4 regions of the Streptomyces sp. NPDC127114 genome follow, and region 2 is predicted to be linked to each of the others. Evidence: riboswitches for the same ligand, from Rfam matches in the RefSeq annotation. Region 2 holds a riboswitch; each other region holds the start of a gene.
The links. Region 2 has a riboswitch for cyclic di-AMP ahead of ACFVGS_RS19490 (peptidoglycan DD-metalloendopeptidase family protein). Riboswitches for the same ligand answer to the same signal wherever they lie in the genome.
Positions count from the first base shown of each region.

Region 1: linked by a shared signal. The riboswitch ahead of ACFVGS_RS08065 (transglycosylase family protein) and the one ahead of ACFVGS_RS19490 (peptidoglycan DD-metalloendopeptidase family protein) in region 2 are both predicted to bind cyclic di-AMP.
Region 3: linked by a shared signal. The riboswitch ahead of ACFVGS_RS25920 (M23 family metallopeptidase) and the one ahead of ACFVGS_RS19490 (peptidoglycan DD-metalloendopeptidase family protein) in region 2 are both predicted to bind cyclic di-AMP.
Region 4: linked by a shared signal. The riboswitch ahead of ACFVGS_RS00470 (transglycosylase SLT domain-containing protein) and the one ahead of ACFVGS_RS19490 (peptidoglycan DD-metalloendopeptidase family protein) in region 2 are both predicted to bind cyclic di-AMP.

Region 1 is NZ_JBHXTJ010000005.1:258,260-265,583, forward strand. Features, by position in the region: gene ACFVGS_RS08055 (cytochrome P450) at 1-915, shown strand, start outside; gene ACFVGS_RS08060 (transglycosylase family protein) at 1,035-2,048, shown strand; cyclic di-AMP (ydaO/yuaA leader) riboswitch at 2,306-2,479, shown strand; gene ACFVGS_RS08065 (transglycosylase family protein) at 2,483-3,193, shown strand; gene eno (phosphopyruvate hydratase) at 3,460-4,746, shown strand; gene ACFVGS_RS08075 (septum formation initiator family protein) at 4,885-5,355, shown strand; gene ACFVGS_RS08080 (DUF501 domain-containing protein) at 5,383-5,922, shown strand; gene ACFVGS_RS08085 (exopolyphosphatase) at 5,919-6,833, shown strand; gene ACFVGS_RS08090 (NAD(P)/FAD-dependent oxidoreductase) at 7,214-7,324, shown strand, end outside.
Region 2 is NZ_JBHXTJ010000017.1:142,822-150,145, reverse strand. Features, by position in the region: gene ACFVGS_RS19510 (aspartate aminotransferase family protein) at 1-1,351, shown strand, start outside; gene ACFVGS_RS19505 (helix-turn-helix domain-containing protein) at 1,427-2,056, shown strand; gene ACFVGS_RS19500 (DUF6126 family protein) at 2,075-2,230, shown strand; gene ACFVGS_RS19495 (tyrosine-protein phosphatase) at 2,249-3,046, opposite strand; cyclic di-AMP (ydaO/yuaA leader) riboswitch at 3,420-3,572, shown strand; gene ACFVGS_RS19490 (peptidoglycan DD-metalloendopeptidase family protein) at 3,577-4,566, shown strand; gene ACFVGS_RS19485 (SGNH/GDSL hydrolase family protein) at 4,742-5,536, shown strand; gene ACFVGS_RS19480 (hypothetical protein) at 5,754-6,914, shown strand; gene ACFVGS_RS19475 (SIMPL domain-containing protein) at 7,044-7,324, shown strand, end outside.
Region 3 is NZ_JBHXTJ010000029.1:20,780-28,103, reverse strand. Features, by position in the region: gene ACFVGS_RS25930 (M16 family metallopeptidase) at 1-197, shown strand, start outside; gene ACFVGS_RS25925 (M16 family metallopeptidase) at 224-1,591, shown strand; cyclic di-AMP (ydaO/yuaA leader) riboswitch at 1,794-1,958, shown strand; gene ACFVGS_RS25920 (M23 family metallopeptidase) at 1,971-2,741, shown strand; gene ACFVGS_RS25915 (GntR family transcriptional regulator) at 2,977-3,660, shown strand; gene ACFVGS_RS25910 (HPr family phosphocarrier protein) at 3,890-4,171, opposite strand; gene ACFVGS_RS25905 (GNAT family N-acetyltransferase) at 4,440-7,324, shown strand, end outside.
Region 4 is NZ_JBHXTJ010000001.1:109,443-116,766, forward strand. Features, by position in the region: gene ACFVGS_RS00445 (GlxA family transcriptional regulator) at 1-758, shown strand, start outside; gene ACFVGS_RS00450 (glutathione S-transferase family protein) at 840-1,832, shown strand; gene ACFVGS_RS00455 (oxygenase MpaB family protein) at 2,034-3,191, shown strand; gene ACFVGS_RS00460 (hypothetical protein) at 3,346-3,741, shown strand; gene ACFVGS_RS00465 (polysaccharide deacetylase family protein) at 3,809-4,606, opposite strand; gene ACFVGS_RS00470 (transglycosylase SLT domain-containing protein) at 4,767-5,630, opposite strand; cyclic di-AMP (ydaO/yuaA leader) riboswitch at 5,635-5,824, opposite strand; gene ACFVGS_RS00475 (alpha/beta hydrolase) at 6,135-6,905, opposite strand; gene ACFVGS_RS00480 (response regulator) at 7,168-7,324, opposite strand, start outside.

The sequences.
Region 1 (7,324 bases), on a different contig from region 2:
GCCTTCACGCCGCGCCGGGTGGCGGAGTTCGCGCCGCGCGTGCAGGAGCTGACGGACCACCTCATCGACGGCTTCGCCGCGCGGGGGAGCGCGGACCTCATCCACGAGTTCGCCTTCCCGCTGCCCATCTACGCGATCTGCGACCTGCTCGGCGTGCCGCGCGAGGACCAGGACGACTTCCGGGACTGGGCCGGGATGATGATCCGGCACGGCGGCGGGCCGCGCGGCGGCGTGGCGCGCTCGGTGAAGAAGATGCGGGGCTATCTCGCCGAGCTCATCCACAAGAAGCGGGAAGAGCCCGGCGACGACCTGATCTCCGGGCTGATCCGCGCCTCCGACCACGGCGAGCACCTCACCGAGAACGAGGCCGCCGCCATGGCGTTCATCCTCCTCTTCGCCGGGTTCGAGACCACCGTCAACCTCATCGGCAACGGGGTGTACGCGCTGCTGCGCAACCCCGGGGAGCGGGCCCGGCTCCAGGACTCGCTGGCGGCCGGGGAGACCGGGCTCCTGGAGACCGGCGTCGAGGAGCTGCTGCGGTACGACGGGCCGGTGGAGCTCGCGACCTGGCGCTTCGCGACCGAGGCGCTGACCGTCGGCGGGCAGGAGATCCCGGCCGGCGATCCGGTGCTCGTGGTGCTCGCCGCGGCGGACCGGGATCCGGCGCGGTTCGACGGGCCGGACACCCTGGACCTCGCGCGGCGGGACAACCAGCACCTCGGGTACGGGCACGGCATCCACTACTGCCTGGGAGCGCCGTTGGCGCGCCTGGAGGGGCAGACCGCGCTCGCGACGCTCCTGACCCGCCTGCCCGATCTGCGACTTGGCGCCGATCCGGCGGAACTGCGCTGGCGCGGCGGGCTCATCATGCGCGGACTTCGCACGCTTCCGGTCGAATTCTCCCCCGCCCGCTGACTGACATCTCGTCAATACTGTGATGTTTACGTGATCTGCGCTGCATCAGCTTGTGACTCACGTTCGAATGCCGCTACTTTCACCCGCAGTCTCAGCTGTCACGCGAAAGGGCATTCCGCATGCGCTCCGGAAACGGACGACACCGCAGACCCCGCCAGGCCCCCGCCATCGTCGTCGCCGCGGGTGTGACCGGCTCGGCCCTGGCGTTGCCGCTGCTCGCCACGGGTTCCGCATCCGCCGCCGACGCCGCCACGTGGGACCGCGTCGCCGAGTGCGAGTCGGGCGGGGCCTGGAGCGCCAACTTCGGCAACGGGCTCTACGGCGGGCTCCAGTTCACCCAGGAGAGCTGGGAGCGCCACGGCGGCCTCGCCTACGCGCCGAGCGCGGACCTCGCGAGCCGCGCCCAGCAGATCGCCGTCGCGGACAAGGCGCTCGCGGCCGGCGACAACCAGTGGGCCACCTGCGCCCCGATCGCCGGACTGACCAACGACGGCAAGGCGCCCGGCGTCGACCCGGGTCCCGGCACGCCCGTCGAGGAGTCCACGGGCCCCCGCCCCGAGTCGAACCGCACCGACGGCCTGCCCGCCGGCTCCGCCGGGACCACTCCGGAGCCCTCGGCCTCGACCACCGCTCCGGCGACGCCCGCCACCCCGACGAGCCCGGCGTCCGGCACTCCCTCGACCGGCACCACGCCCGCGACTCCCGCGACGCCCGGTACGCCCGTAACGCCGGGAACGTCCGACCCGTCGGTTACGCCGGGTACCTCGGGAACGCCGGACGCGACCACCGCTCCCGGCACCGGCAAGCACCGGGGTGACGCCGCGACAGAAGAACCGGGCATGACGGACACCACGCCTGAATCCGGACGTCACGCGGCCCCGGATCCGACCGCGGCCGACAAGGCCGGTGAGAGCGCCGAGGGTTCGGTAGATGCCGACAAGACGGACAAGGCGGACGAATACACCGTCAAGCCGGGTGACAGCCTGTCGGGCATTGCGCAGGAGAACGGCCTCGACGGCGGCTGGGCCGCCCTCTACGACGCCAACAAGCAGACGGTCGGATCCGACCCCGACCTCATCATTCCTGGTCAGAGCCTTGAGTTGGAGCTCGACGAGCTCGTGGGCAAGGGGTAGTTCGCGGCTTAATGTCCGTTCTGCGTAAGTGAGACATGGGTCTCTCTTCTCGAACTGGCGTGTCGCGACCGCAAAGTTTGCCGGCGTCGCCCCTCACCTGCGTAAACACCTCCTGACGGGGTGCAAGTAGGGGCGATTTTCCCGGGTTGATGCCCTTTGAACTTCTCCCGGGTGTGTGTCTACGGTCGTGACCGCTCGCCACCGCGGGCCCCGCCGACCGGTACGCCGAATCCTGCCGCCGGACGGAGGGAACAGTCGTCGCGCAAGCGCCGAAGGCAGGAGCGGGGGACCCAAGGTAAGTGCCGGCCCCGGCCGTTGAGACAGACGGCCGACGACCGGCTTGGGGTGAAGCCGCGTGCTAGGACACGCGGCCGGGCAACTCACTCGCCCGAACCCGACAGCTCACCTCGCAGGCGTCGGTGAGGAGAACTTCCATGCTGCTTTCCGGCAAGGGCAAACACCGCCGTTCCTCCAAGGCCACCCGCGCCATCGCGCTCGCCGGTGCCGCCGGCGTCGCCGTCGCGGCCCCGCTGATGGCCGCCGGCACCGCCTCGGCCGCCACGGCCTCCGAGTGGGACGCCGTCGCCCAGTGCGAGTCCGGCGGCAACTGGTCCATCAACACCGGCAACGGCTACTACGGCGGCCTGCAGTTCTCGGCCTCCACCTGGGCCGCGTACGGCGGCACCGCCTACGCCTCCACCGCCGACCAGGCCTCCAAGTCGCAGCAGATCGCCATCGCCGAGAAGGTCCTCGCGGGCCAGGGCAAGGGTGCCTGGCCGAGCTGTGGCGTGGGCCTCTCCGGCGCCACGTACACCGGCGGTTCCGCCGAGAGCACCACCACCGCTCCGCAGCGCTCCACCGAGCAGCCGACGACCCGCAGCGAGCAGCGCCAGGCCCCGAAGCAGTCCGCCCCCAAGCAGACCGCTCCGAGGAAGGCCGACGCCAAGAAGACCGTCACCACGCCGACCGGCAAGAAGGTCAAGAAGGGTGACGGCGAGTACAAGGTCGTCGCCGGCGACACCCTCAGCAAGATCGCCCAGGCGCACGGCGTCAAGGGCGGCTGGGCCAGGCTCTTCGAGCTGAACAAGGACGTCGTCGAGGACGCCGACCTGATCTACCCGGGCCAGCAGCTCCACCTCAAGTGAGCCTGCCGACCCTCCCGCGGTGAGTGACCACCCCGGTCCGGAGTGCCCTTCCCCCGTGCGCTCCGGGCCGGGGTTTCCTCTGCCCCGCACCCTACTCGTGAGTAGGTAAGAGGTCTTTCGCCCACAGATGCATGCCCTTGGGTCCTTTTTCGTCCCAGGGGGCGGGCGCCCGGCTGGCCGGAGCCCCCGAGCCGGTTAGGCTCGTGTCGCAAGGCGTACGAGTCCTTGCCGCATGCGTCACAACCAGCGTCACATCCCAGAAGGAGATGCTCGTGCCGTCCATCGACGTCGTCGTAGCCCGGGAAATCCTGGACTCCCGAGGCAACCCCACGGTCGAGGTCGAGGTCGGCCTCGACGACGGCAGCACCGGCCGTGCTGCCGTCCCGTCCGGTGCCTCCACCGGTGCGTTCGAGGCCCTCGAGCTCCGCGACGGTGACCCCAACCGTTACCAGGGCAAGGGCGTGGAGAAGGCCGTTCTCGCCGTCATCGAGCAGATCGGCCCGGAGCTCGTCGGCTACGACGCCACCGAGCAGCGCCTGATCGACCAGGCGATGTTCGACCTGGACGCCACCCCGGACAAGTCCTCGCTCGGCGCCAACGCCATCCTCGGCGTCTCCCTCGCCGTCGCGCACGCCGCCTCCGAGGCCTCCGACCTGCCGCTGTTCCGCTACCTCGGCGGCCCGAACGCGCACCTGCTGCCCGTTCCGATGATGAACATCCTGAACGGCGGCTCGCACGCCGACTCCAACGTGGACATCCAGGAGTTCATGATCGCGCCGATCGGCGCGGAGTCCTTCTCCGAGGCCCTGCGCTGGGGCACCGAGGTCTACCACACCCTCAAGTCCGTCCTGAAGACCAAGGGCCTGTCCACCGGCCTCGGCGACGAGGGCGGCTTCGCCCCGAACCTGGGCTCCAACCGCGAGGCCCTCGACCTCATCCTCGAGGCCATCAAGCAGGCCGGCTACGTGCCCGGCAAGGACATCGCGCTCGCGCTCGACGTCGCCGCCTCCGAGTTCTACAAGGACGGCTCGTACGAGTTCGAGGGCAAGTCCCGCTCGGCCGCCGAGATGACCGAGTACTACGAGGAGCTCGTCTCCGCGTACCCGCTGGTCTCCATCGAGGACCCGCTGTTCGAGGACGACTGGGCCGGCTGGAAGACCATCACCGAGAAGCTCGGCTCCAAGGTCCAGCTCGTCGGCGACGACCTCTTCGTCACCAACCCGGAGCGCCTCGCCCGCGGCATCGAGGAGGGCTCCGCCAACGCCCTCCTGGTCAAGGTCAACCAGATCGGCTCGCTGACCGAGACCCTGGACGCCGTCGAGCTCGCCCAGCGCAACGGCTTCAAGTGCATGATGTCCCACCGCTCCGGCGAGACCGAGGACGTCACCATCGCCGACCTGGCCGTCGCCACCAACTGCGGCCAGATCAAGACCGGCGCCCCGGCCCGCTCCGAGCGCGTCGCCAAGTACAACCAGCTGCTGCGCATCGAGGAGATCCTCGACGACGCCGCGGTGTACGCGGGTCGCTCCGCCTTCCCGCGCTTCAAGGGCTGACCTGCCCTGACGACGTAGCTACGGGCTTTGCATCCGAAGAATCAAACAGGTAGCAAAGGCGTAGCGAAGCGAAGCGTCCCCGCACTCGGTCCCGTACCGTGTGCGGGGACGCACGTGTGATCAGGGGAGGCACTGGACATGGCCGTGAAGGACCGGGACCGGTTCTCGACCGCGACCCGGATCAGGCTGCTCGGCGAGCAGACCGCCGCCCGTGTCTACCGCTCCCAGACCCGCCGCCAGGCCCGCCGTTCCCGGCTCACCGGCCGCGCGGCCTTCCTCGCGCTCGTCGTCTGCTCGCTCGTGGTGGCCCTCGCCTACCCCATGCGGCAGTACGTCTCCCAGCAGGGCGAGATCGCCGAGCAGGAGCGCAAGGCCGCCGAGGCGGCGAAGCGGGTCGAGGAGCTGCGGGACGAGAAGGCCCGCCTCCAGGACCCCGCCTACGTCCGCCGGCTCGCCCGCGAGCACCTGCACTACGTGATGCCCGGCGAGACCGGCTTCACCGTGAACGACCCCGAGGCCGAGCAGCGGCCCCGCACCGAGCAGGGCGCGTCGGACCGGCCGTGGTACGACAACCTGTGGGACGGCGTGGACCGCGCCGACCGTCCTTGACCCCTCCACTTCCTCAGCAAGGCAGACATGGAAACGCCCCCTCCGCAGACCGAACGCACCGAGCCCACCGCCGCGGACGTCGCCGCGTTCGAGGCGCAGCTCGGCCGGCCGCCGCGTGGCCTGCGCGCCATCGCGCACCGCTGCCCGTGCGGCAACCCGGACGTCGTCGAGACCGCGCCCCGGCTCCCCGACGGCACGCCGTTCCCGACCACGTACTACCTGACCTGCCCGCGCGCCGCCTCCGCGATCGGCACGCTGGAGGCCAACGGGGTCATGAAGGAGATGCAGGCCCGGCTCGCCACCGACCCGGAGCTCGCCGCGGCCTACCGGGCCGCGCACGAGGACTACATCGCGCGCCGCGACGCCATCGAGGTCCTGGAGGGCTTCCCGAGCGCCGGCGGCATGCCCGACCGGGTCAAGTGCCTGCACGTGCTCGTCGGCCACTCGCTGGCCGCGGGCCCGGGCGTGAACCCGTTCGGCGACGAGGCGCTGGCGATGCTGCCGGAGTGGTGGGCGAAGGGCCCCTGCGTGACGCCGTGCGCGGACGAGGACGAGGAGCAGAAGTGACCCGGGTCGCCGGAATCGACTGCGGTACGAACTCCATCCGCCTCCTCGTCGCCGACGTGCACCCGGAGACCGGCGAACTCGTCGAGCTCGACCGGCGGATGACGATCGTGCGGCTCGGCCAGGGTGTGGACAGGACCGGCCGGCTCGCGCCGGAGGCCCTGGAGCGGACCTTCGCCGCCTGCCGCGCGTACGCGGAGGTCATCGAGGAGCTGGGGGCGCACCGGCTGCGCTTCGTCGCCACCTCCGCCTCCCGCGACGCCGAGAACCGCGACGACTTCGTCAACGGGGTCGTCGGGATCCTGGGCGTCGAGCCCGAGGTCATCACCGGCGACCAGGAGGCCGAGTTCTCCTTCACCGGCGCCACCGGCGAGCTGCACGGCGACGACCGCCGTCTGGTCGTGGACATCGGCGGCGGCTCGACCGAGTTCGTGGTCGGCAACAAGCACGTCGAGGCCGCCCGCTCCGTCGACATCGGCTGCGTACGGCTCACCGAGCGGCACGTCCGGCACGACCCGCCGACCGCCGAGGAGATCGCCGCGATCCGCGCCGACGTCCGGGCGGCGATGGACCTGGCCGCCGAGACCGTGCCGATCGCCGAGGCCGAGACCCTGGTGGGTCTGGCCGGCTCGGTCACCACGGTCGCCGCGATCGCGCTGGGTCTGGACGAGTACGACTCCACGAGGATCCACCACGCGCGGATCTCCCGTGCGAAGGTCGACGAGGTGGTGTCCCGGCTGCTCGCGTCCACGCACGACGAGCGCGCCGCGATCCCGGTGATCCACCCCGGCCGGGTCGACGTGATCATCGCCGGAGCCCTGGTCCTGGCCGAGATCATGGAGCGCACCGGCGCTGCCGAGGTCGTGGTCAGCGAGCACGACATCCTCGATGGGATCGCCCTATCCGTCGCATAGCGGGCGCCTATGAGCCCCTGTGAACGGCGGCGGACGGGGGCGCGTCGAAAAGGTTCGTGAAGTTCTTCACAAGAGAAAGGGCCCTGATGGCGCCCGCGGAGGGTCGTTGGTCCCTCCGAGGGGCTCCTCAGGGCCCTTTCGCAGGTGTGGAGGCCCATTCGCTCGATGTTTCCATCGTGTGAACGCGCCCTGCGGTTCAGCGTTAAGGAAGGCTCTCCAGGCCAGTTCACAAGGGGTGAACAACGCTCTCCCCCGCCCGGTGGTTCCTTTGCTGGACCATGACCTGGGTCACGTGGGCCGCGGAGTGTAGCAGAGGTCCCTCGCATCCTTGTGAAGGGGCGCACGAGCGACCCCCCTTGGAGGGGTGGATACTCGGATGCATGAGCACCACGGAGCGTCCCAGGATCCTCGTAGTAGGCGGCGGGTACGTAGGCCTGTACGCAGCTCGGCGCATCCTCAAGAAGATGCGCTACGCGGAGGCGACCGTCACG
Region 2 (7,324 bases):
CGAGCGCGGCGGCGAGCGCTACGAGCTGCACGCCCGCCACCTCAACCACCAGCTCCCGCGGATGCTCCACACCATCGGCTTCGACAGGGTCTACGTGCGGGCCGAGGGCGCCCACTTCTGGGACGCCGACGGCAACGACCACCTCGACATGCTCGCCGGCTTCGGCGTCATGGGCCTCGGCCGGCACCACCCCGTCGTCCGGCAGGCCCTGCACGACGTCCTCGACGCCCAGCTCGCCGACCTCACCCGCTTCGACTGCCAGCCGCTGCCCGGACTCCTCGCCGAGAAGCTCCTCGCACACAGCCCGCACCTCGACCGGGTCTTCTTCGGCAACAGCGGCACGGAGGCCGTCGAGACCGCGCTCAAGTTCGCCCGGTACGCCACGGGCCGGGCGAGGATCGTCTACTGCTCCCACGCCTTCCACGGCCTGACCACGGGCTCGCTGTCCGTCAACGGAGAGAGCGGCTTCCGGGACGGCTTCGGCCCGCTCCTTCCCGACACGGCGATCGAGCTCGGCGACCTCGACGCCCTGGAGCGGGAGCTGCGCAAGGGCGACGTGGCCGGCTTCGTCGTCGAGCCGATCCAGGGCAAGGGCGTCCACGAGGCCCCGCCGGGCTTCCTGCGGGCCGCCCAGGAGCTCCTGCACCGGCACGGGGCCCTGCTGATCGCGGACGAGGTGCAGACGGGCCTCGGCAGGACCGGCGACTTCTACGCCTACCAGCACGAGGACGGCGTCGAGCCCGACCTGGTCTGCGTCGCCAAGGCGCTCTCCGGCGGCTACGTGCCGGTCGGCGCCACCCTCGGCAAGGACTGGATCTTCAAGAAGGTCTATTCGTCGATGGACCGGGTCCTGGTCCACTCGGCGAGTTTCGGATCCAACGCGCAGGCCATGGCGGCCGGGCTCGCGGTGCTCTCGGTGATGGAGTCCGAGGGCACGGTGGCGCACGTCCGCCGGGTCGGCGACCTGCTCGCGACCCGGCTGCGCGAGCTCGTACCGCGCTACGAGCTCCTCAAGGAGATCCGCGGCCGGGGCCTGATGATCGGCATCGAGTTCGGCCGGCCGTCCTCGCTGGGCCTGCGCAGCCGCTGGACGATGCTCCAGGCGGCCCGCAAGGGGCTCTTCGCCCAGATGGTCGTGGTGCCGCTGCTGCAGCGGCACCACATCCTGACGCAGGTGTCCGGGGACCATCTGGAGGTGATCAAGCTGATCCCGCCGCTGGTCGTCGACGAGGCGGACGTCGACCGCTTCGTGACCGCCTTCACGGCCGTGATGGACGACGCGCACGGCGGCGGCGGACTGATGTGGGACTTCGGGAAGACGCTGGTCAAGCAGGCGGTCGCCCAGCGCTGACCGGAACCGGCCCAGGGTCTTTGCCTCTGGGGCAAGAAAGTTGCCCCAGAGGAAAGATCCTGGCGGAATGGAGGCATGGACCACGTCCCCGGGACGCCGCTCCCGGCCCCCGCCTCCTCCGACGTCCTGCCGGACGTCGCCCCCCAGCTGCGCGGACTGCGCCGCCGGCGCGGGCTCACCCTGGAGGCCGCCGCCCAGCGGGCCGGCCTCTCCCCGGCGCACCTCTCGCGCCTGGAGACGGGCAACAGGCAGCCCTCGCTGCCCATGCTGCTCGCGCTCGCCCGCATCTACGGTACGACGGTCTCCGAGCTCCTCGGCGAGGTCCCGCCCGAACGCGACCCGGTGATCCGGGGCGGGAAGGCCGAGGCCGTCGAGGCCGACGGCTGGATCTACCGCCCCGCCGGAGGCGCGGGCCGCGCCATGCAGGCGCTGCGCGTCCACGTGCCGTACGCCACCAGCGCCGACATCGTGCGTGTCCACCCCGGCGAGGAGTGGATCCACGTCCTCGACGGCCGGGTCAGGCTCGCGCTCGGCGACGCCGTGCACGTCCTCGACCCGGGGGACAGCGCGCACTTCGACTCGCTCACCCCGCACCGCATCGGCGCCGCCACCCGCGGCGGCGCCGAGCTGCTGTTCGTCCACACGCTGATGCAGAGCCCCGCCGCCGAGCTGTGCCTCGGCGACGGCACTCCGCACCGCCGCTGACCCTCAGAGAGGATCGACATGTCCGACAAATCCGTACCGGTCACCGGCGAGGAGCGCGGTGGCGGCAAGTTCCCCAAGGGTCTGGTGCTCCGGCTCTTCGCCTACCTGGTCGCCGGCCACCTCTTCGCCGCGTTCCTCTACCTGCTGTTCGCCCTGGGCGCGCAGAACCAGTAGGGGAACCTCCTCAGGGGGCTACGCGCCCGCGAGCAGCCGCTCGCGCAGCCGCTCGCGGGTCTCCGGGGCGAGCCTCAGGCCCTCCGCCAGATAGGTGTCGACGGAGCCCCAGGTCTCCTCGATGGCGTCGAAGGCGGCCCGCAGATACTCCACCCGCGCGTCGAAGAGCGGGCTCAGCAGCTCCATCACCTCGGGCGACATCGCGTCCGGAGCGGTGGAGCTGCGCTGTACCTTGTAGCGGCGGTGCGGGGCGTTGGACTTCAGGTAGTCCTCCTCGATCGCCTCGCGCTCCACGCCGACCGCGAGCAGCGAGATCGCGATCGCCAGCCCGGCCCGGTCCTTGCCGGCCGCGCAGTGCATCAGGGCGGGGACGCTGTCCTCGGCCATCGCGTGCAGGATCCGGCTGTGCTCGGCGGTCTTCCCGACGACCATCTTCCGGTATGAATCGGACATCCGGGCGGCGGCCCTGCCGTCGCCGAGCAGCTCGCGGAGCTGGACCACGTCCCCGTTGCGGACCAGCTTCCAGAACTCCTTGCCGTCGGCGGGGTCGCTCAGGGGTATGTTCACGTTCCGCACGCCGGGGAGGTCGACGTCCGGGCCCTCGATGCTGCGGTCGGCCTCGTTGCGGAAGTCGAAGACGGTGTGGAGGTCCAGGGTGGCGAGGAACTCCGCGTCCTCGGTCGTGGCGTGCGCCAGGTGGCCGCTGCGGAAGAGCCGCCCGGGGCGCACGGACAGGCCGTCCACGGTCGGCAGTCCGCCCAGGTCGCGGAAGTTGCGTACGCCGGTGAGCTCGGGCTCGGTCGTCGCTTGCGTCACGGTTGCTCCTGCTCTCGAGATCGGTTCCTGGGGCAATCATCATGGCTGGAACGCTCCGCACACACCCCATCGGGATGGAATGCGTGATCTGTCCGAATTGACTGATTGGACATAAGGCGCCCTGGTTGCAGGGGAGATGGGCTCCGGGGCGTGAGGAGCGTCATACACGTGACGGACCGTGGCTGATCGACTTTTTCAAATTCCCTTGGGCAAAGGGAAATCGAGGGGGCGTCATCGACGGAGGGTGACCGGAATTCCGGCCGGAATTCACGCGGCAGACGAATCCGTGGAACCTATGGCTTGTTCCTGTCGTCTCCGCTCGTCTAGCGTCGCGCTCACTCCGGACGGACCGCCTAATCCTGCCGCCGACCGGAATCCGCACCCACCCGTACACGGCAGGAGCGGGGGACCCAGGTAAGACGCCGATCCCTCGAAAGGACGGCTCGGGGTGAAGCCGCGCGACCACGCGGCCGGACATCTCCAGTCCGAACCCGACAGCTCACCTCGCAGGCGACGGAGAGGAATTCGCCATGCCCGCGAAGGGTAAGCACCGCCGCCCCAAGGCCAACCCGATCACCCGCGGGTTCGTGGCCGCCGGCACCGGAGGCGCCGTCGTCGCCCTCCCGCTGATCGGCGCCACCGGCGCGCACGCCGCCGAGCAGGCCGCCCCCGCCCACCCGCAGCAGGCCGTCGCCGCCGCTGCCCCCGCCGTCGCGACCCCCGCCAAGGCCCCGGCCAAGGCGAAGACGTACACCGTCGTGCGCGGCGACTACCTGTCGAAGATCGCCACCGAGCACCACCTCGCCGGCGGCTGGCAGAAGCTCTACCGCGACAACCGCCAGGTCGTCGGCGACAACCCCTCGCTGATCCTCCCCGGCATGAAGCTGACCCTCGGCGCCAAGAACACCGCCAAGGCCACGCCCGCTCCCAAGGCCGCCGCGCCGAAGGCCGCCGCCCCCAAGAGCTCCGCCAAGAACGGCGACGACGCGCCCACCCGCGCCTCCCGCGGCAGCGAGCGCGCCTCGGCCCCGGCCGCCGTCTTTTCCTCGGACTCGGCGTCCTCCTCCTCGTCGTCCTCGTCCGCCGGCTCCTCGTCGGCCGGTGCGGCCAGCTCCTCCGGCTGGGTCGCCCCCGTCGGCGGCGGCATCTCCACCCCGTACCGGGCCTCCGGCTCGATGTGGTCCTCCGGCTACCACACCGGTGTCGACTTCATCGCCTCCTCCGGCACCTCCGTCCGCGCGGTCGGCCCCGGCACCGTCTACTCCGCCGGCTGGAGCGGCGCCTACGGCAACGAGGTCGTCATCCAGCACGCGGACGGCACGTACTCCCAGTACGCCCACCTCTCCTCGCTGTCCGTCTCCGCCGGCCAGTCCGTGAGCGGCGGCCAGCAGATCGGCCTGTCCGGCTCGACCGGCAACTCCACCGGCCCGCACCTCCACTTCGAGATCCGCACCGGCCCGAGCTACGGCTCCGACATCGACCCGCTGGCCTACCTGCGCCAGCACGGCGTGGGCATCTGACCTCACGTCAGCATCCTGGCGTCACCTGACGGCGCCCCCGGAGGCCCGGCACACCCGTGCCGGGCCTCCGGCGTATTCCGGCTTGGTGGAATCTTTATCGGTGGCATATGTCACCCACCGTCAACCCCTCCTTACGGTCGCGTAGGTCACAACCCGAGGGGAAAGATGTGCTCCCGTGGCAGACGATTCGAGATCAACAGACAAGAACGCATTCGGGTCGTACGCGGCGATCGGTGACAGCTTCACCGAGGGCGTCGGAGACCCCGGGCCCGACGGGACGTTCGTCGGCTGGGCGGACCGGTTCGCGGTCCTGCTGGCCGACGAACTGCCGGAGCACGAGGACTTCCGGTACGCCAATCTCGCCGTACGGGGGCGCCTTCTCGACCAGATCGTCATGGAGCAGGTCCCGCGGGCGAAGGAACTCGCCCCGGACCTCGTGACCTTCTGCGCGGGCGGAAACGACATCATCCGCCCCGGCACCGACCCGGACGACGTCGCCGAGCGCTTCGAGCGCGCGGTGGCCGACCTCACCTCCGCCGTCGGCACCGTCATGGTGACCACCGGCTTCGACACGCGCGACGTGCCCCTCCTCAAGCACCTGAGGGGCAAGATCGCCACGTACAACGGGCACGTCCGGGCCATCGCCGACCGGTACGGCTGCCCCGTGCTCGACCTGTGGTCGCTGAAGTCCGTCCAGGACCGCCGCGCCTGGGACGAGGACCGGCTCCACCTGTCGCCCGAGGGCCACACCCGGGTCGCGCTGCGCGCCGCCCAGGTCCTCGGCAGGCGCGTACCGGCCGACCCGGAGCAGCCGTGGCCTCCGCAGCCGCCGCGCGGCACCCTGGAGGTCCGCAAGGACGACATCCACTGGGCCAGGGAGTACCTGGTGCCGTGGATCGGGCGCCGGCTGCGCGGCGAGAGCTCCGGCGACCACGTCGAGGCCAAGCGCCCTGACCTCATGCCCCTCTAGCGGGCAGGTCCGGGATTCGGGTCGAGGACGCGCTTGCGCGTTCACGCGGTAGAGGAGGCCGAGGGCGGCAGTCCGGCCCTCGGCCTCCTCTGCTGGGCGGGCGCGGGCCAGGGAGGGGCTGACGGCCGGGCGAGGAGCCGGGCCGGGGGGCGGGGCTGACGGTCGCGGTGTGCGTGTCCGGTCCAAAATGTGATGACTTGTCTGGTAATCATCATGCGTGTACGTCCGTCGCATCCTCACGGCTCTTCTGCTCGCCACGGCCGCGCTGTTCGCCACGGTCCCTCCGGCGGCCGGAGCGGACACGGGCCTGGGGGGCGGCACGGCCGCCGGAGGGCACACCGCCTCCGCGCCGCGTGCCGCGGCCCCCGCCTCCTTCACCATCGCCGGCCTCGACCTCCACGACGCCCAGATCGCCAGGTTCGGCGACACCTACTACATGTACGGCTCGATGTACGGCTGCGGCTTCGAGTGGTACGTCAAGCCGACGCCCTGGTGCGGCTTCGGCGTCTCCACGGCGTCCAGGCCGCAAGGGCCGTGGACCCCGCCCAGGCTGCTGTTCGACCCGACGACCGTCGACCCCTGGACCGACAACTCCTGGCAGGACACCTGCGGCGCCTCCGGGCAGGGCTGCTTCAACCCGCGGATGATCCGCCGCACCGGCTGGGGCCGCGACGACGGGGCCTTCGTCCTCTGGTTCAACAGCCCCCGGCACTACTCCCTCGACGGGACCCATGCCTACAACGCGATGGGCTGCGCCTCCGCCGCGGGACCGTGCGGGCCCGCACCCGTCACCGACGGCTTCTACCGCAAGCCCACGCTCTCCGTCTGCAAGGGCAACGGCGACTTCGGCATCATCGACTCCGGCACCCCGGGCGGCCATCCCGCGATCGTCTGCACCCTCCCGGGCAGCGCACAGCTCAACATCGAGGAGCTCGACGCGTGGGGGAGCGGCGGCACCGGCGTCGGCGTGCGCAAGGTCGCCGGGCTCAAGAAGATCGAGGGGCCGGGAGGCTACTGGGACCCGGTGCAGCGACTCTACGTGCTCACCTACGCCGATCCCGCCTGCGGCTACTGCACCGGCACCCCGATCGGCTACGCCACCGCGCCCTCGCTCTACTCCGGCTGGGCCGCGCCCGACAACCTCGGCTGGAACGCGCCCGCGTTCGGGCGGCGCATCTTCAACGGCAACAGCTGCGGCGGACAGCCGCGGACCGTGACCGTCCTCGACGGGCAGCCGTGGCAGATCATCGACCTGTGGCTCGGCACCCGCAACGAGGCCGCGGCCGCCACCCATCTGGTCCCGCTCGCCTACAAGCCCGCACCGGGCATCGCGGGCGACGGCCGGCTCTGGCGCCCGCCGCTCAGGCTCGACTGCTGAAGCCCGAGGCCTGGTACGGAGAGGTGAAGGAGAGGACCGTCCAGGAGTGGCGCGGCGGCTCGACGGGCGGCGGCTGGTGGGATGTGCGCGCCGGACGACCACCGGCAACCACCGCCGAAGGGACCGCCCATGACGCCTCGTCACCCCGACCACCACCCCGGAGCCCTCCCCGACGCCCGCCCCGAGGCCCTGCTGGAGGCCCGCTCCCAGGGGCACCCCGGACGGCGCACCGACGCCGTGACCGGCCGCCCGGAGGCCCGCCCCGAGGCCCGCCCGGGGGCCCGCCCGGAGGCCCGCCCCGAGGGGCACACCGGGAGGCGCGCCGACGCCGTGACCGGCCGCCGGTCCGCGGGCCGGCGGACCGGCGGCCGCTTCCGCGCGCTCGCCGTCGGCGCCGTGGCCGGTGCCGC
Region 3 (7,324 bases), on a different contig from region 2:
GGTACGCGGTGCTCTTCGGCGACCCGCAGCTGGCCCTGACCGCCGTCGACCGGGTCCTCGACATCACCGCCGAGGAGGTGCAGGAGGTCGCCAAGGCCCGGCTGCGCCCGGACAACCGCGCCGTCCTGGTCTACGAGCCGGTGGGCGACACCGCCGAGGGGACCGACAGCGACGAGGAAGAGGGAGCGGACCGGTGACCGACGCCGCCACGTCTTTGACCAGCATGACCTTCCACCCGCAGCCCACCCCGGGCGAGGCGAAGCCCTGGGCCTTCCCGGCCCCGGAGCGCGGCGCGCTCGACAACGGTCTGACCGTGCTGCGCTGCCACCGCCCCGGCCAGCAGGTGGTGGCCGTCGAGATCTTCCTCGACGCCCCGCTGGACGCCGAGCCCGAGGGCCTGGACGGCGTCGCCACGATCATGGCCAGGGCCCTGTCCGAGGGCACCGACCAGCACTCGGCCGAGGAGTTCGCCGCCGAGCTGGAGCGCTGCGGCGCCACGCTGGACGCGCACGCCGACCACCCCGGCGTACGGGTCTCGCTCGAGGTGCCGGTCTCCCGGCTGCCCAAGGCGCTCGGCCTGCTCTCGGAGGCCCTGATCGCCCCGGCGTTCGCCGAGACCGAGGTCGAGCGGCTGGTGCGCAACCGGCTGGACGAGATCCCCCACGAGACGGCCAACCCGGCCCGCCGTGCCGCCAAGCAGCTCTCCAAGGAGCTGTTCCCGGCCGCCTCGCGCATGTCCCGGCCGCGCCAGGGCACCGAGGAGACCGTCGCCGCGATCGACGCCGCCGCCGTCCGCGCCTTCTACGACGCGTACGTCCGTCCGGCCGCCGCCACCGCCGTCGTGGTCGGCGACCTGACCGGCGTCGACCTGGACAAGGTCCTCGCCGAGACCCTGGGCGCCTGGAGCGGCAAGCCGGCCGCGCCGCGCCCGATGCCGCCCGTCACGGCCGACGACACGGGCCGCGTCGTCATCGTGGACCGGCCAGGCGCCGTCCAGACGCAGCTGCTCATCGGCCGCGTCGGCGCGGACCGCCACGACCGCGTGTGGGCGGCCCAGGTGCTCGGCACGTACTGCCTCGGCGGCACCCTCACCTCCCGCCTGGACCGCGTCCTGCGCGAGGAGAAGGGCTACACGTACGGCGTGCGGGCCTTCGGCCAGGTGCTGCGCTCCGACGGCGCCGGCAACGGCGCGTCGATGCTCGCCATCAGCGGCTCGGTCGACACCCCTAACACCGGACCGGCACTTGACGACCTGTGGAAGGTGCTGCGCACCCTGGCCGCCGAGGGCCTGACGGACGCGGAGCGCGACGTGGCCGTGCAGAACCTAGTGGGCGTGGCACCGCTGAAGTACGAGACGGCCGCGTCCGTCGCCGGGACGCTGGCCGACCAGGTCGAGCAGCACCTCCCGGACGACTACCAGGCGCAGTTGTACGCGCGGCTCGCCGAGACGGGCACGGTGGAGGCGACCGCGGCCGTGGTCAACGCCTTCCCGGTGGACCGGCTCGTGACGGTCCTGGTCGGCGACGCGGCGCAGATCGCGGAGCCGGTGCGGGCGCTCGGCATCGGTGAAGTGACCGTGGTCAGCGGCTGATTGAGCCGCCGTCACACGGTTTCGAGGACCCTGACGACCTGGTTCGTCAGGGTCCTCCCTTATGTCCGGATTGCTGAGGAGTGTGGTCGTCTGCCCTGTGGCATGTCTTACAAACGTGCGCGTCTGTTTGGCGATTGACAGAAGATCGGCCTAGCGTCGACCCGGCTGTCCGGCCGTTGCACGACGCCGCATCCGCGGCAACGGACAGTCATCGCCGAGTCCCCGCAAGGCGCGAGCCTGGGGAGCCGGGGACCCATGCGCAGTCCCTGGGGTGAATCGGACGCCTTCGCTCAGGCGGAGGGGCCCGTAGGAGACCTTCCTGCTCCGAACCCGTCAGCTAACCCGGTAGGCGAGAGGGAAGGAAAGGATCAGCCACTACATGGCGTTCACCCGTGCCACCGGGAAGCATCGTGGTCCGAGCCGGCTGGCTCGTCGAGGCGCCGGCATCGCCGGCGTGGCGACGCTCGCCACCACCGGCGTGATCGGCACCCTCGCCTCCCCGGCGCTCGCCGCCGACACGGACGACACCTCCCTCGAGGACACCGGCCTCACCCAGGTGATCGCCGAGGACTCCCTCGCCGAGCGCGTCGACGCCCAGGCCGCCGCCCAGGAGAAGGCCGCCGCCGAGGCCGAGGCCCGCGTCAAGGCCGCCGCCGAGGCGAAGCGCAAGGCCGAGGCCCGCGCCAAGGAGATCCGCGAGGCCAAGGAGCGCGCCGCCCGGGAGGCCGAGCGCAAGCGCCTCGCCTCCTTCCAGCTCCCCGTCGCCGGCTCGTACGTGACCACCGGCTACAAGACCGGCGGCTCGCTCTGGTCCTCCGGCAGCCACTCGGGCATCGACTTCCACGCCGCCTACGGCAGCAAGGTCGTCTCCGTCGGCTCCGGCACCGTCGTCGAGGCCGGCTGGGGCGGCGCGTACGGCAACAACATCGTGATCCGGATGAACGACGGCACGTACACCCAGTACGGCCACCTCTCCGCCATCACCGTCCGCGTCGGCCAGAAGGTCACCCCGGGCGAGCAGATAGGCATCTCCGGCTCGTCCGGCAACTCCACCGGCCCGCACCTCCACTTCGAGGCGCGCACCGGTGCGGACTACGGCTCCGACATCAACCCGATCTCCTACCTGCGCGCACGCGGCGTCAACGTCTGACGCGGAGGCATCCGGTACGGGCGTCCGGCACGGGCGTCCGGCACGGGCGTCCGAGGCGCGAATCCCGCGCGGTCCGGCGCGCGCATCCCGCACGAAAGCCCCGGCTCGAAACGAGCCGGGGCTTTTTGCGTTCTTTGTCACCGGGCGGCATCGGAAATTCCGTCGTCCTGCAATAGAGTCGCCGGACAGGCGCCGCCCGACGGGGGTTTAGCGCGGACGAATTCGGAGGTCGGACATGCGCATTCCCGCGCACTCGGTATGCACGGCGATCCGGGACGACATCGTCTCCGGGGTGTACGCGCGGGGCGCCAGACTGACCGAGGAACAGCTCGCCCGCCGCTACGGCGTCTCCCGCGTCCCGGTCCGCGAGGCGCTGCGCACCCTGGAGTCGGAAGGCTTCGTCGTGAGCCGCCGGCACGCCGGCGCGCATGTCGCCGAGCCCACCGTGCAGGAGGCCGCCGACCTGCTCGACATGCGCTGCCTGCTGGAGCCGCTGGGTGCGGCCCGGGCCGCACAGCGCCGCACCGACGCCCACCTCAAGGTGCTGAGGGGCCTGGTCAGACTCGGGCAGGAGCGGGCCCGGAGCGGCCGCGGCGAGGACCTGACGGCGCTCGGCGGCTGGTTCCACGAGACCCTCGCCCAGGCCTCGGGCAGTCCGCCGCTCACGACACTGCTCACCCAGCTGCGGCACAAGATCGCCTGGATGTACGCGCTCGACCCGGCCGAGCGGCCCGCGGAGTCCTGGGCCGAGCACGGGGCCATCGTGGACGCCGTCGCCCGCCGCGACGCGGAACGGGCCCGGGCGCTGACCGCGCTGCACGTGGAGCGCGCGGCCCCGCTGTACCGGCTGAAACAGGCGGACCGGTCACGTGTGAGGGTTTCGCAACATGCCGTAAACAGTTCGGGACCGCAGAATTAACGCGAGGGTCGTATACAAAGAGCCGGGAATTATTGCCCGCTGTTCCGTGCTGCCCTGAAGGGAATTCCACGGCGCTCCGCTCCGATGCCATGACTTCCGAGCGGGTGGCAATACCTATTGCTGAATTCCCGTCGACCGGAAGCGCGCCACGGGAAAGGAAAACGGCCGTGCCTGCCGGAGAACCGGAGGACACGGCCGCTTCGCGATCCGTCGTCGGGGAGGTGACGGGTCAGACGGTCTCGGGAAGCTCCTCGAGACCCTCGGCCACCAGCTTCGCCAGGCGGTCGAGCGCGGCCTCGGCGCCGTCGGCGTCCGAGGCGAGCACGATCTCCTCGCCGCCCTGGGCGCCCAGGCCGAGCACCGCGAGCATGGACGCGGCGTTGACCGGGTTGCCTTCGGCCTTGGCGATCGTCACGGGGACGCCGGCGGCCGTGGCGGCACGGACGAAGATGGAGGCGGGGCGGGCGTGCAGGCCCTCGGCCCAGCCGACGTTGACGCGGCGCTCAGCCATGGTGGTTGCCCTTCAACTTTCAGCGGTTGTCTAGACCAGTCTCTCACGGGTGACGACATGCTCGTACCGACCTTCGGCCCGGGGCCGGCGGCCGATCGGCCCTCCCTACCTTGCACGGCGTGAACCTCGGGCGCGAGCGGTGCGCCGGTGCCGCGCGGGACCGTGCCCCGCACGGCCGGTGCCACTGTCGTACCCCGGCCGTACGCCGCGCGGGACCGTGCCCCGCACGGCCGGTGCCACTGTCGTACCCCGGCCGTACGCTTGCCCCATGCAGAGCGCGTCGGAACAGTCGGGGGAGCCGGAGCACGCCTATCCCGACCACTGGGAAGCGGACGTGGTCCTCCGGGACGGCGGCACCGCGCGCATCAGGCCCATCACCGCCGACGACGCCGAGCGCCTGGTCAGCTTCTACGAGCAGGTGTCGGACGAGTCGAAGTACTACCGCTTCTTCGCGCCCTACCCGCGCCTCTCCGCCAAGGACGTCCACCGCTTCACCCACCACGACTTCGTCGACCGGGTCGGGCTCGCGGCGACCGTCGGCGGCGAGTTCATCGCCACCGTGCGCTACGACCGCATCAACGAGCTGGGCCGGCCCGCCTCGGCACCCGCCGACGAGGCCGAGGTCGCCTTCCTCGTCCAGGACGCCCACCAGGGCCGCGGCGTCGCCTCCGCACTGCTCGAACACATCGCGGCGGTGGCCCGCGAACGCGGCATCCGCCGGTTCGCCGCCGAGGTGCTGCCCGCCAACACCAAGATGATCAAGGTCTTCACGGACGCCGGCTACACCCAGAAGCGCAGCTTCGAGGACGGCTCCGTCCGCCTCCACCTCGACCTGGAGCCCACCGACCGCTCGCTCGCCGTCCAGCGCGCCCGCGAACAGCGCGCCGAGGCCCGGTCCGTCCAGCGGCTCCTCGCCCCCGGCTCCGTCGCCGTGATCGGCGTCGGCCGCGCGCCCGGCGGCGTCGGCCGCACCGTGCTGCGCAACCTCCTCGACGGCGGCTACACCGGCCGCGTCCACGCGGTGAACGCCGCGCTGGAGGAGGGCCGCCCGCACGAGCTGGAGGGCGTGCCCGCCTTCCGCTCCGTCGCCGACATCGGCGAGCCCGTCGACCTCGCCGTCGTCGCCGTCCCCGCCGAGCGCGTCCCCGAGGCCGTCGCCGACTGCGGCGAACACGGCGTCCGCGGCCTCGTCGTCCTGTCCGCCGGATACGCCGAGAGCGGGCCCGAGGGCCGCGAGCGCCAGCGCGCCCTGGTCCGCCAGGCCCGCTCGTACGGGATGCGGATCATCGGGCCGAACGCCTTCGGGATCATCAACACGGCCGAGCCCGTACGACTGAACGCCTCCCTCGCGCCCCAGATGCCGGCCACCGGACGGATCGGGCTGTTCACCCAGTCCGGCGCCATCGGCATCGCCCTGCTCGCCGGCCTCCACCGGCGCGGAGCCGGCCTGTCCTCGTTCCTCTCCGCCGGCAACCGCGCCGACGTCTCCGGCAACGACCTCCTCCAGCACTGGTACGACGACCCCGCCACCGACGTCGTCCTCCTCTACCTGGAGTCCATCGGCAACCCGCGGAAGTTCACCCGGCTCGCCCGCCGGACCGCCGCCGTCAAGCCCGTCGTGGTCGTCAAGGGAGCACGGCACAGCGGCAGCGCCCCGCCCGGCCACCGCGTCCCCGTCACCCGGATCCCGCACGCCACCGTCTCCGCGCTGCTGCGGCAGGCCGGCGTCATCCGCGTCGACACCGTCACCGAGCTCGTCGACGCGGGCCTCCTCCTCGCCGAGCAGCCGCTGCCCGCCGGCCCGCGGGTCGCGATCCTCGGCAACTCCGAGTCCCTCGGCCTGCTCACGTACGACGCCTGCCTCACCGAAGGGCTGCGCCCGCTGCGGCCCGTCGACCTGACCACCGGCGCCACGCCCGCCGACTTCCGCGCCGCGCTCACCGCCGCCCTGGCCGACGACGCCTGCGACGCCGTCGTCGTCACGGCCATCCCCTGGGTGGGCGAGAACGGCGCCACCGAGTCCGGCGACAGCGAGGTCCTCGCCGCCGCCCTCCGCTCCGCCGTCACCGCCGCACCCGGCCCCGGACCGGCGAAGCCGGTCGTCGTCGTCCACGTCGAGATGGGCGCCCTCGCCGACGCCCTGTCCGAGGCCACCCGCACCCGCCCAGCGACGCCGACGGCGGGGCCCGCCGCGACACCGGTGGCGGGGCCCGCCGGGCCTGCGGCGGCTGCCGGAGCAGCTACGCCTGCTACACCCACGGCCGGGTCCGCCCCGCCCGCGACGCCCGCACCGGTCGCTGGGCCCGCGACGCCTGCCGGGTCCGCCGCGCCCGCGACGCCTGGCAGGCCTTCCGCGCCTGCGTCCCCCGCCGGGCCCGCCGCGGCCGGAGCCGGACCCGCCGCATCCGCAGCCGGAGCCGCGGCCCCGGCGTCGCGCCTCGCGCCCGAGCCCGGCGTCATTCCCGCCTATCCGGCGGCCGAGCGCGCCGTCCGCGCCCTCGCCGAGGCCGTCCGCTACTCCCAGTGGCGCCGCCAGGCCGCCGACCCGGGACGCGTTCCGGAGTTCGACCGGATCGACGAGCCACGCGCCGCGGCCCTCGTCGACCGCGCCCTCGGCGCGCCCGGCGCCGACGAACGCGGCGTCACCCTCGGCGGTGCCGACACCAGAGAGCTCCTCGGCCGGTACGGCATCGAGGTCAGGCCCACGCTGCCCGCACCCAGCGCCGACGAGGCCGTACACGCTGCCGCCCGGCTCGGTTTCCCCGTCGCCCTCAAGACCACCGCGCCCCATCTCCGCCACCGCCCCGACCTCGGCGGCGTACGCCTCGACCTGGCCACCGAGGAACAGCTGCGCACCGCCTACGACGAGCTCACCGACACCCTCGGCAAGCCCGAGGAGCTCCAGCCGGTCGTCCAGGCGATGGTCCCGCGAGGCGTCGACACCGTCGTCCGCTCCGCGATCGACCCCGCCGTCGGCGCCGTCCTCTCCTTCGGGCTCGCCGGCGCCGCCTCCGAACTCCTCGGCGACATGTCCCACCGGCTCGTCCCCGCCACCGACCGCGACGCCGCCGAACTCGTCCGCTCCATCCGCACCGCCCCGCTCCTCTTCGGCTGGCGCGGCTCCGCCCCCGTCGACACCCCCGCCCTCGAGGA
Region 4 (7,324 bases), on a different contig from region 2:
AGCTGGGGCAGGGCGGCCCGCTGCCGTCCGAGGTCCGCGCGGCCATCGCGGGGATCCGGCCGGGCACCCGGCTCGTGTCGATCTGCTCCGGCTCGTACGTGCTGGCCGCCGCCGGGCTGCTCGACGGCCGGCCGGCCACCACGCACTGGAACCTGGCACCGGAGTTCCGCCGGGCCTATCCGCGGGTCAAGGTCGACGAGGACGTGCTCTTCGTCGACGACGGCGACGTCCTGACCTCCGCGGGCGTGGCCGCCGGCGTCGACCTGTGCCTGCACATGATCCGGCGCGACCACGGCGCCGCGGCGGCCAACCGCGCCGCGCGCATGTGTGTCGTACCGCCCTGGCGGGACGGCGGCCAGGCCCAGTTCATCGACCGTCCGGTCCCGGAGCCCAGCCTGGCGGGCACCGCCGCCACCCGCGCCTGGGCCCTCGAACACCTCACGGAACCGCTCACCCTCGCCCGGCTCGCCGAGCACGCCCGGATGAGCCTGCGCTCCTTCACGCGCCGGTTCCGCGACGAGGTCGGCATGACGCCCGTGCAGTGGCTCACCGCACAGCGGCTGGAGCTCGCCAAGCAGTTGCTCGAGACGACCGATCTGCCGATCGACCTGGTGGCGCACCGGGCCGGGCTCGGTTCGGGGAACTCGCTGCGCGCCCACATGAGGACGGCGTTCGGCGTCTCACCCGCCGCCTACCGTCGTGCCTTCGGCACCTCCGCCCCGCCGCCGCCCCCGACGGCTGCCGCCGATGGCGCGTAGTACGGGCCGGCGCGGGTAGCCGCCAGTGCGTGGCCGACCCGATCGGCCCTGACGCATGCCGGACGAGGAGGGCTCGGGACCATGGCCGGTGACGGTGGCGGCGCGTTCGAGCGCGACCGGAGCTATCTCACGACACGGATCACCGCGGACGGGCGGGACGGCCGGCCCGTGGAGCCCGGACGGTACCGGCTGGTCATCGCGCGGGCCTGTCCGTGGGCGAACCGGGCGGCGATCGTGCGGCGGCTCATGGGTCTGGAGGACGTCCTGTCGATGGGCATCGCGGGGCCGGTGCACGACGAGCGCAGCTGGTCCTTCCACCTGGACCCGGGCGGCAGGGACCCCGTCCTCGGCATCGAACGGCTCCAGGAGGCGTACTTCCGGCGCGATCCCGGCTATCCGCACGGCATCACCGTGCCCGCGCTCGTCGACGTGCCCACCGGCGAGGTGGTGACCAACGACTTCGAGCGGATCACGCTCGACCTGGGCAGCCAGTGGACGGCTCATCAGCGGGACGGAGCGCCTGAGCTCTATCCGGAGAAGTGGCGCGACGAGATCGACGAGATCGCCCGGCAGGTGTACGAGGACGTCAACGACGGCGTCTACAAGTGCGGTTTCGCGCGCGGCCAGGCGGCGTACGACTCGGCGTACCGGAAGCTGTGGGAGCGGCTCGACCGGCTGGAGGAGCGGCTCACGGGGCAGCGCTATCTGGTCGGCGACACCATCACCGAGGCTGACGTCCGCCTCTTCCCGACCCTCGCGCGCTTCGACGCCGTCTACCACGGCCACTTCAAGTGCAACCGGCAGAAGCTGACCGAGCTGCCCGCGCTGTGGGGCTACGCGCGGGACCTGTTCCAGACGCCCGGCTTCGGCGACACGATCGACTTCGAGCAGATCAAGCAGCACTACTACGTCGTCCACCACGACATCAACCCGACCGGGATCGTGCCCCGTGGCCCCGCCACCGGGGGCTGGCTCTCGCCCCACGGGCGGGAGGCGCTGGGCGGGCGTCCCTTCGGCGACGGCACGCCACCGGGACCGCCGCCTCCGTCCGAACGGGTGCCCTCTCCCGCCTGAGGCGCGGGCCGCCCGGCCGTTCGCTGCCCGCCTGCTCCGAGGGGCGCGCCGCCGGTTCCGGAGGTGCGCTTCCCGGGCGCGGGGGGCGTGCGCCCGGATGCCTCGGATGAGGCATCGTCAATCGCTGCGATCACTGGCATGGTCACCGAGAGTGATCCCCGTCGCTCATCGTGAGCGACCGTCGACGAACGGAGTCATGCCGTGGCACTGAACATGGATCAGATCGCGACCGAACTGGAGGCCGCCAATCAGGAGGGCGATCCGGCGGCCGACAACCTGGTGTCCGATCTGATCGACAACAAGGAGGTCGACGGGGTCAACGGACTCTTCCGCACGGTCAACAAGCTGGGTCGCGGCGTGGACCTGTCCCATCTGCCCGAGCGTCTCGCGCAGTTCCTGCACGAGGCCGAGACGGAGCCGCCGGACTGGAGCCCGGCCGACGTCAAGGCGGCGGAGGGCTTCTTCGACCACCACCACGGCACGGCCTCCATGCTCCAGGGCACGGTCGGCCTCATCGGCACCTACCTCTCCCCCACCGGCGCCTACACACTGCGGTCCACCGGCCGCCTGGGCGGTGTGAAGGGCCCGGGCCGGCGGCTGCAGCAGTCCTCGCGGCTGTTCCTCGGGATGGGTGACCGGGGCGCGCTGCGGGACGGGACGCTCGCGGCGACCGTGACCAAGGTCCGGCTGGTGCACGCCTCGGTGCGCCAGCTCCACAAGAAGAGCGGTCAGTGGGACTACGTCAAGTGGGGCATGCCGGTCTCGCAGAAGTACACCGCCGGCGCGATCTGCGTCTTCAGCGTCCAGGTCCTGGAAGCCATGCGGAACCTCGGCATCCAGGTCTCCAGGTCCGACGCGCAGGGGTTCATGTGTTCCTGGCACTACGTCAACCACTACCTGGGCACGCCGGACAAGTGGCTCATGCCCAAGGACGTGGACCTGGTCGACGAGGGCTGGCGCTCCGTGCGGGACACGGAGTGGAAGGAGACCGAGGACGGGAAGTTCATGACGGCCCAGGCCGTGACGTTCTACCGGGAGTTCCTGACGGCGCCCGGCGCCGGTGACGCGTTCGTCCGGATGGTGCGGGTGGCGCTCGGCGACAGGTACGCGGACATGGCGGGCCTCCCGCCGAAGGACGCGCTCAGCGAGGCCGGGAAGTTCATGGCCGCCGGCAACAAGGTCACCAACACCGTCGGCAACCTGTTCGGCGCCCCGGCCGGGCGGGCCGTGGGCGTCAACCCGTACGAGGAGGTCATCGGCGCCGCCTCGAAGATGTTCAACGAGGTCCAGAAGCAGGCGCTCAGGCGCGAGGGCGACGACCAGCCGCAGATGCACCAGGAACTCGGCGACGACCGCTGACGCGGCTCCGCTCCCGGCGGCGGCCCTTCGTCCCGCGACGAGGGGCCGCGAGCACCCGGAACACCTCCATACGGGCGTCGGCACGGCGCGTTCGGCGTGTCGCCACGGTGATGGCGGGGCGAGGAAACGTATCTGTGCCTTCATGACCCACTGCATGGAACACCCGCTGTACGCACACCTGCGCGAGCGCTTCGGCGACGAGTCCGAGTGGCCGGAGGCGACCGGTCTGATCGCTCCCTACCTGCGGATCGTCGTCGAGGCGCTGGGGCCGGGGGACGCCGTGACGTTCCTGACGGCGGTGCGTGAGGCCCTCGCCGAGGAGGCGGCCCGGGAAGGAACGATTCACCTCGGGTTCGGCGCGCACCTCTGGGCGAGACTCGAAGCCGTCTCGTGGGGCGGTTCGCCGGCGAAGACCTCGGCGTGGGAAGCCGCCCTGACCATGCACCGCCTGGCCCGGCTCACGCCGGAGCCGGGCCGGCCGGTCCTGCCGGCCCTCGTCGACAGCGCCCTGCGCGCCTGTGGCGGTCTCCGCCTGGCGGCCGCGCGCTAGGCCGTCTCTTCCGGATCGCGGCCGGGTCCGGCCCAGGCGGGGTCCGGCCCAGGCCGGGTCCGGCGGTTCAGGGCGTGGTCCGCACCGGGAAGCTGGTCGGGTGGCCCTGCTCCTTCAGCCACGGCAGCACCTGCTTCAGCGCCGCGACGGTCTGGGCGCGGTCGCCGCCGCCGTCGTGGAAGAGGATCGTCGGTCCGTTGGAGAGCTCCTGCTTCACCGTGCTGACGATGGCACCGGTGCCCGGCAGCTCGAAGTCCTTGGTGTCCACGTTCCAGCCGAGCGGCCGCATCCCGGCCTCCGCGGCGATGCGCCGGCTGTTCGGGGTGAACGCGCCGCCGGGGGCGCGGTAGTACTCCACCTTGGCTCCGCCGGCCGCCTCCTCGATCATCCGCTTCGCGTCGAGGATCTGCTGCTTCTGGTAGTCGACGGGCTTCTTGTCCATGGTGGTGTCGTGGGACACCGTGTGGTCGCAGAGCCGGTGTCCCTCGGCCACGACCCGCTTGACCAGCTCGGGGAACTCCTTCGCCCGCGGACCGACCATGCAGAACACGGCCTTGACGTCGTTCTCCTTGAGGATGTCGAGCACCTGGGGCGTCCACCGCGGGTCCGGGCCGTCGTCGATGGTGATGTTCACCGACGTGCCGCCCGCCTCGGCGGCGTGCGCGATGCTCTGAGGGACCTTCACCGGCGGCACCTGCGCCGGCCCCTTGGCGTCCCCCGCCGGCACCCGCTGCTCCTGCCGCTCCCCCGCCCGGGCCTCGGCCTCGGTGTCCGTCAGCGCGGCGGCCCCCCACGAGGCCAGACCTATCGCGACCGCCGAAGCCACCACGGCTATGTGTGCGGTGTACTTGCCCTTCAGCCCCATGCGGTGCCCACTCCCAGCGTCTTCGTCCCGAACGGCTCCCGCAGGGGAGGACGGAAGAGACGGCCGGAAGGTTTCATCGATGTGCGGGAACGGCGGGGAACGGCACGGCCGGGCGGCCCCTGAGGGCTGCCCGGCCGTGTGGTGGCGGTGAACCGGTCGGTCAGTACGCGCCGAAGACGTTGTCGATGGAGCCGTAGCGGTCGGCGGCGTAGTTGCAGGCGGCCGTGATGTTGGCCACGGGGTCGTAGGGGTCGTTGGCGGTGCCGGCGACGTGGTAGGCCTGGAAGGTGGGGTCGATCACCTGGAGCAGGCCCTTGGACGGGGTGCCGGCGAGGGCGTTCGAGTCCCAGTTGTTGATCGCGCGGGGGTTGCCGGACGACTCGCGCATGATGTTGCGGTAGATGCCGTCGAACGTGCCGGGGATGCCCTCGCGGGCCATGATGTCGAGGGACTCGCGGATCCAGCCCTCGAGGTTGTCGGCGTACGTGTAGCCGGCGGTGCTCGCGGACGCGGCCTTGGTGGCGGCGGTGGCGGCGGCCTTGACGGCCGGGGCCGGGGCGGAGGCGGCGGAGCCCGTGGTGACGGAGACGCGGGTGGCGGGGGCCGGGGCCGCCGGGCGGGGCGCGGTCCGGGTGGCGGCGACGGAGAGCTTCTGGCCGGGCCGGATGAGACCGGGGTCCTTGCCGACGACCTTCCGGTTGTCGCGGTAGAGCTTCTTCCAGCCGCCCTTCACCCCGTACTTACCGGCGATCTTCGAGAGCGAGTCGCCCGCGACGACGGAATACTTCACCGGCGCGACACCGGAGACCGCCTTCGGCGCGTTCACCGCGACCGACTGGAGGGCCGCCGAAACCGCCGGCTTTGCCACTGCGACGGAGTTCGTGCCCTGCGGAACGACCGCGGCGGCACTGGTGGCTCCGGCCAGTGGAAGCGCGAGGGCGGCGCTGCCGGTGAGGCTCACGGCGGCGATGCCGCGGGTGAGCGGGACGTTCTTGGGGCGGCGGTGCTTGCCGTGTCCACGCATGGCGGGTTCCTCTCCTCCGCCTGCGAGGTGAGCTGTCGGGTTCGGGCAGGAGATGCCCGGCCGCGGCGTGCGCGACTTCACCCCGAGCCGTCCCCGGAGACCGGGACCGGCGGCAAACCTGGGTCCCCCGCTCCTGCCGGATGTGTGGTGAGTGCGGTCGTTCGGACGGCGGCAGGATTCGGCGTTTCCGTCCGGTTGCGGGGCGACGCTATGCGAAAACAAATCCGGAAAACAAGGCGGGAATTCCTCGCGGAAAATTGATCTAGCGGGAATTACGAAAGGATCATTCCGCCCGACCCGTGCTGCCGTACCAACCCTTTTCCGCGATACGGCACCTGACGCTCCGCCAGCAGCGGGAGGGCCCGGTCCGGCGTGATTCAGATCACGCGCGCCGACCGGGCCCTTTACCGGGGAGCGAAATACCCGCTTGCGCCATCAGATCCGCATTCCGGCATTGCAGGGGAATAACCGGACATCGTCCGTTTTGCCCCGCAATGGAGCGCCTCAGGCGCGGCCGTGCGACGCCACCAGCCGTTCCGCGACCGTGCAGGCCGGCTCGCCCAGGAGGATCGTGTAGTGGTTGCAGTCCGGCACGAGCTCGGCGGTCAGGTTCGGCGCCTGCGCGGTCCAGTGGTCGACGAGCGCGGGCGGCAGCATGCCGGGGGCCTCGCCGAGCAGCCCGAGCGGCGCGTGCAGTAGCAGGGCGGGCACCTTCAGGCCCGCCAGGTCGGTGCCGAACGACGCGGCGCCGGTGAGGAGTTCGCGCCCGTCCTGCCGCACCGCCGCCTCCTGGGCCCGGGAGCGGCGGGCGCCCTCGGGGCCGGTGAGGTCGTAGCGGACGTACGACTCGATGTCCGCGTTCCAGTGCGGCCCGAGCGCCGGGTGGGCGCGGAAGAAGTCCACGTAGGCCTGGTCGCTGTCGTACGTCATCGAGAGCCGGGCGAGCGCCGGGCCCAGGCCGGCCTCCAGCACCGCGTCGGGGTCCGCCTCGGCGGGCAGCGGGATCGGCAGGCCGCCGTCGATCAGCAGCAGGCGCTCGAAGAGGCCGGGAGCCCGGACGGCGGCCCGCAGCGCCACGTACGCGCCCATGGACTGGCCGGTCAGGACCACGGGCCCGCCGTCGCCCCAGGTCCGGGCCGCCGTCACGAGGTCGGCGGCGTGCCGGTCGATCCCGTACGGACCGGAGGCGGTCGAGCTCCCGCCGCGGCCGCGCAGGTCGACCGCGTACAGCGACCAGTCCGCCGGCAGGTGCCGGGCGACGGCCGCGAAGGACATCCCCGAGGCCGAGATGCCGTGGGCGGCGACCGCGGTCCGCGGACCCGTGGCAAGCGCAGCGCGCGGAGCGTCGTCCCGTCCACGGGGAGGTCGAGCGGTATCGGTTCCGGGGCCGGCCGCGGTCCGTCCGCACGGGTCATGGTCGCGTCTCCTCGACGTGTCTGGGCTCGGCCGTGGCGCGCGACGAACCGAACTAAGTGGTCAGGGCGTGCTGTTGGGGCGGGTCGACGGTACCTCAACCCGGCGGCGGGCCTTTCGCCGGTCAGCGCGCCGGACCGCCCGGGACGACGAGCCCGCTCTCGTAGGCGACGACGACCGCCTGGGCGCGGCTGTCGACGTGCAGCTTGCTCATGGTGCGGTTGAGGTGGGTCTTCACCGTCGCCTCGCCGATGTAGAGCTGCTCGGCGATCTCCGTGTTC